One region of the Blastococcus saxobsidens DD2 genome, then DNA from elsewhere that is predicted to be linked to it. Evidence: predicted binding sites of a transcription regulator. Region 1 holds the regulator's gene; the other holds the start of a gene.
What was found. The regulator LexA, encoded in region 1, represses DNA repair genes until DNA is damaged. The targets are predictions, from matches to a motif close to TCGAACANNTGTTCGA.

Region 1 (2,197 bases):
TCGCGGGGCCGTTCGACCGCCCACCGCGAGGAGCTCAGGGGAGCTCGAGCACCTGACCGGGCTCGATGGAAGCGCTGTCCAGGCCGTTGAGCAGCTGGATCCCGTCGATCACCTCGCGAACGTCCCGCTCCCCTGCCACTCCGCTCGCGATGGACCAGAGCGTGTCGCCCGGCTCGACGATGACGCTGCTGGTGCCCATGAGCTCCAGGCGCTCTGCGTCGTCACTCAGCAGCGCACCGGCGGCTGCGGCGATCCCCGTGACCACGAGGAGCAGCAGGACCACCACCAGGCGCCGGCCCCGTGCGGTCAACCGCAGCGGCGGGGCCTGCGGGCCGGCCGTCCGGCGCGGCACCGGTCGGACCGCCTCGGGGTCCGGCGACAAGGCGACCGAGCGACGTCGCGGCGCCGGCGGGACCGCGTACGCGGCGGGTACCGGCGGCAGCGCCCGGAGATGCCGCGCGGAGGGCGCCGCGCCGGCGACCCGGCCCTCCACCCCCACCTCGCCGCCATGCGCCAACAGTGCACGAGTGCTCGCCATCGCTGTCCACCTCTCGCCGGCCGACGCCCGTCGACCCGAACACACGTTCGATTCGAACGTCTGTCCGATGTGTACCGGATGCCACCGACAGATGCGACGCGACACGACGATCTTCGAACACCTGTTTGAACTGTCCGGCGATCGGCGTTACGGTTCCTCCGACGACCAGGGCTGAGCAGCTGCACGGGCAGCCGGCGAGGAGGAGACGTGACGGACTCGAGTGGGACGTCCGGCGGCCGACGTGGCACCGCGGGCACCACACCGGACCCGGCCGGCGATTCGGCGTCGGTGCGCACCTTCCCCGACCGGAGCGCCGACGGCGACGGCCTGACCCAGCGGCAACGCCGGGTGCTGGAGGTGATCCGCGACTCCATCGAGCGTCGCGGCTACCCGCCGTCCGTCCGGGAGATCGGTGAGGCCGTCGGCCTCTCCTCCGCCTCGTCGGTCGCCCACCAGCTGTCGGTCCTGCAGAAGAAGGGCTGGCTGCGCCGCGACCCCAACCGGCCCCGGGCCCTCGACGTGCGTCTTCCCGGCGAGGCCGGCCGCAGCGCGACCGCGGTCGTCGAGCCGCCGGCGCTCGGGGACGGCGACCGGGCGTCGGCGCCCGCGTACGTGCCGCTGGTCGGGCGGATCGCGGCCGGTGGCCCGGTCCTCGCCGAGCAAGCGGTGGAAGACGTCTTCCCCCTCCCGCGCGAGCTCGTCGGCGAGGGCACGGTCTTCATGCTCAAGGTGGCCGGTGACTCGATGGTCGAGGCAGCCATCTGCGACGGCGACTGGGTCGTGGTGCGTCAGCAGCCCACGGCGGAGAACGGTGAGATCGTGGCCGCCATGATCGACGGCGAGGCGACGGTCAAGACGTACAAGCGCCGGGACGGGCACGTGTGGCTGCTGCCGCACAACTCCGCCTACGAGCCCATCCCGGGCGATGAGGCGACGATCCTCGGCCGGGTGGTCAGCGTCCTCCGCCGGGTCTGATCCCGGAACGGCCGACGGCGGGTCCGTCCTCCGGAGAGGTCGGACCCGCCGTTGACGTCCGAGGATCGATCAGCGCCGGTTGTAGTCGCCGTCCCGCTTCTCGAAGAAGGCCCGGAGCGCCTCCTGGTGGTCCTCGGTACGGAACATCTCCAGGAACCGCTTGGTCTGCAGCGCCTGTCCCTGGGCGAAGTCCATCTCGAAGGCCCCCGTCACCGCCTCCTTCGTGACCTCGACCGACAGCGGGGCACGCGTGGCGATGCGCTGCGCCTTCGCCAGCGCGGCAGGCATCAGATCGGCCGGCTCGTGGACCTCGGTCACCAGTCCCCAGTTGAGCGCCTGCTGGGCGGTGTAGCGGGCGCCGGTCAGCAGGATCTCCTTGGCCGGGCCGAGCCCGATCACGCGGGGCAGGCGCCAGAAGCTGACGATGAGACCGACGTTCACGCCGGCGGCCACGAAGAACGCGTCCGTGGACGCGATGCGGATGTCGCAGCAGAGGGAGAACTCCAGCCCCCCGCCGATCGTCGCCCCGTTGATGGCCGCGATGACCGGCGCGCGGAAGTGCTGGACTCCGTTGAGCACCCGGCTGAACTCGGCGAGGTAGTCGGTCAGCTGCTCGTCGCTCATGGACTGGTCCTCGCCCAGGTGCGCTCCCGCGGTGAAGGCGCGGCCCTCACCGGTGATCAC
Region 2 (2,197 bases), 1.9 Mb from region 1:
ATGCCGCTCACCTTCGGGATCACCGCGCTCCTCGCGCACTACGTCGCGGGCCTGCCGTGGATCCAGTCCATGCTCGTCGGGGCCGTGCTGGCGCCCACCGACCCGGTCTTCGCCTCGGCCATCGTCGGCCGCGAGGAGGTGCCCGGGCGGCTGCGGTCGCTGCTCAACGTGGAGAGCGGGGTCAACGACGGGCTGGCGCTGCCGGTCGTCCTCGTCCTGCTCTCCGTGCTCGCCCGGGACGACGTCTCCTACGGGGCGCTGGCCACCGAGCTGGCGGTCGGCATCGGCATCGGCTTCGCCGTCCCGGCGCTGGCGATCCTGCTGATCCGCAGCCGGTTCACCTCGGCCACCCCGCTCTACGCGTCGCTCGGCGGCCTGTCGATCGGGTTGATGGTGCTCGGCCTGGCGAACCTCACCCACGGGAACCTCTTCCTCGCGGCGTTCACGGCGGGTGTCACGATCGCCACGTTCGCGCCGCAGGTGGAGAAGTCGTTCGCCGAGTTCGGCGAGCTGGTCACCGAGCTGCTCAAGCTCGCCGCCATCCTGGTGTTCGGCGCCCTCATCTCGCCGGCCTTCCTGGGCGAGATCCCGTTGAACGGCTACCTGTTCGCCGTGCTGGCGCTGCTGCTCGCCCGTCCGCTGGCTACCGCGGTGTCGCTGTTCCGCAGCGGCCTGCCGACTCCGCAGAAGGCGGTCGCGGCCTGGTTCGGGCCCAAGGGGTTCGCCTCGGTGGTCTACGGGCTGCTGATCCTCGAGGCGGACGCGCCCGGCGCGGACGCCATGTTCCACCTGATCGCGCTGGTCATCGTCGCCTCGATCGTCGCGCACTCCTCGACCGACGTGCCCATCGCGCACGCCTTCGCGCGGGCCGAGGCGCGCGCGGGACGCGAGACGCCGGAGGAGGCGGACGCAGACGTGGAGGGCGTCGGGGCGCCGCACCGGGGGTGGACGGGAGTCGGCGGGCCTGAGCGGGACCGGTAGCCAGGAGCCGGCCACGGGCGCGGCCGGATGGGTGCGGAGCTCACGGGATACGTCCAGGTCCGAGGCGTTCCTCCAACTTCCGCGTCCGGCCTTCCCTCGCGTGACCCGTTTCTGTCGGTGGTCGAACATATGATCGAACACATGGAGCAGGAGACCACTCTCGCGGCCGGCACCGCCGGTGCGCCTGTGGCCGGCTGGGCGTCGGGGCCGTTGGGCGCGGTGCAGGCCGCCGATCGGGAGATCGCCCGGCAGACGGCGGTGCGAGCGCGGGCGGTGGCGGAGTTCGCGGCGTCCCGGCCGGCGTCGGTGGACCGGCAGCCCGGTGAGCCGGGTGCGATGAGCGCGGCGCGGCGGGCCGCCCGGCCCGCGGTGCTGGCTGATGTGTCGGAGTGGACAGCTCAGGAGCTGTCGATCGCCCTCGGGCTGAGCAGGCAGGGCGCCGGGCAATTGCTGGAGCGATCACTCACCCTGGTGCACAAGCTGCCCGGGACCGTGGATGCGATGGAGTCCGGGCTGCTGCACGACCGGCATCTGTGGGCGCTGCTGGAGCGGGTCGCGCCGGTCACCGACGAGCAGAAGCGGGCCGACCTCGAGCGGGACGTGCTCGCCTGGGTGGCCGAGCGGGCCGGTAAGCGGCAGATCACCACCCCGGCGCAGCTCGGTGGAAAGCTGCGTCGGATGGGTCTGGGCCGCGACCCTCGGCAGGACGCGAACGAGCTGCTGGCGGCGCTCAGGGAGCGCGGGGTGTGGGCACGGCCGGACCGCCGGCCCGGCATGGCGGCGTTGACGGCACTGCTCACCCAGCCCGAGGCGCAGGCGGTGGTCGACGTGCTGGGCCGGTACGCCGACGCCCTCGACGACCCCGAGGACCGCCGCACCCGGGGGCAGAAGATGGCCGACGTGCTGCTCGACCTGGTGCTGCGCCCGGGTGAGAGCCAGCTGCCGCCGGTACAGGCACAGCTCACCGTCGTGGCCGGGGTGCGGACCCTGGCCGGTGGCGAGGAACCCGGCGAGATCGGCGGTGAGCCGGTACCGGCCGAGATGGTCCGGGCACTGGCGCGCGGCCTCGGTCTGCTGGCGCCTGCGGCAGCAGGCCCGGCGGATACCGGGTCGACCGGCGAGGGCCCGATCCCCGGCCACCTGCTCGCGCAGTGGGAGGTCGAGACGTCACCGCCGGAGACCTGGCCGGACTGGCTGCGCGACGCCGACGAGCGGT

Region 2: a site for LexA is predicted at 1,103-1,118, ahead of BLASA_RS07840 (HNH endonuclease signature motif containing protein). Genes of this name have one in related genera too.

The regions. Positions count from the first base shown of each region.
Region 1 covers NC_016943.1:3,535,277-3,537,473, forward strand. The annotation lists gene BLASA_RS16720 (LysM peptidoglycan-binding domain-containing protein) at 35-538, opposite strand; gene lexA (transcriptional repressor LexA) at 746-1,513, shown strand; gene BLASA_RS16730 (enoyl-CoA hydratase/isomerase family protein) at 1,583-2,197, opposite strand, start outside.
Region 2 covers NC_016943.1:1,670,653-1,672,849, forward strand. The annotation lists gene BLASA_RS07835 (cation:proton antiporter) at 1-981, shown strand, start outside; gene BLASA_RS07840 (HNH endonuclease signature motif containing protein) at 1,123-2,197, shown strand, end outside.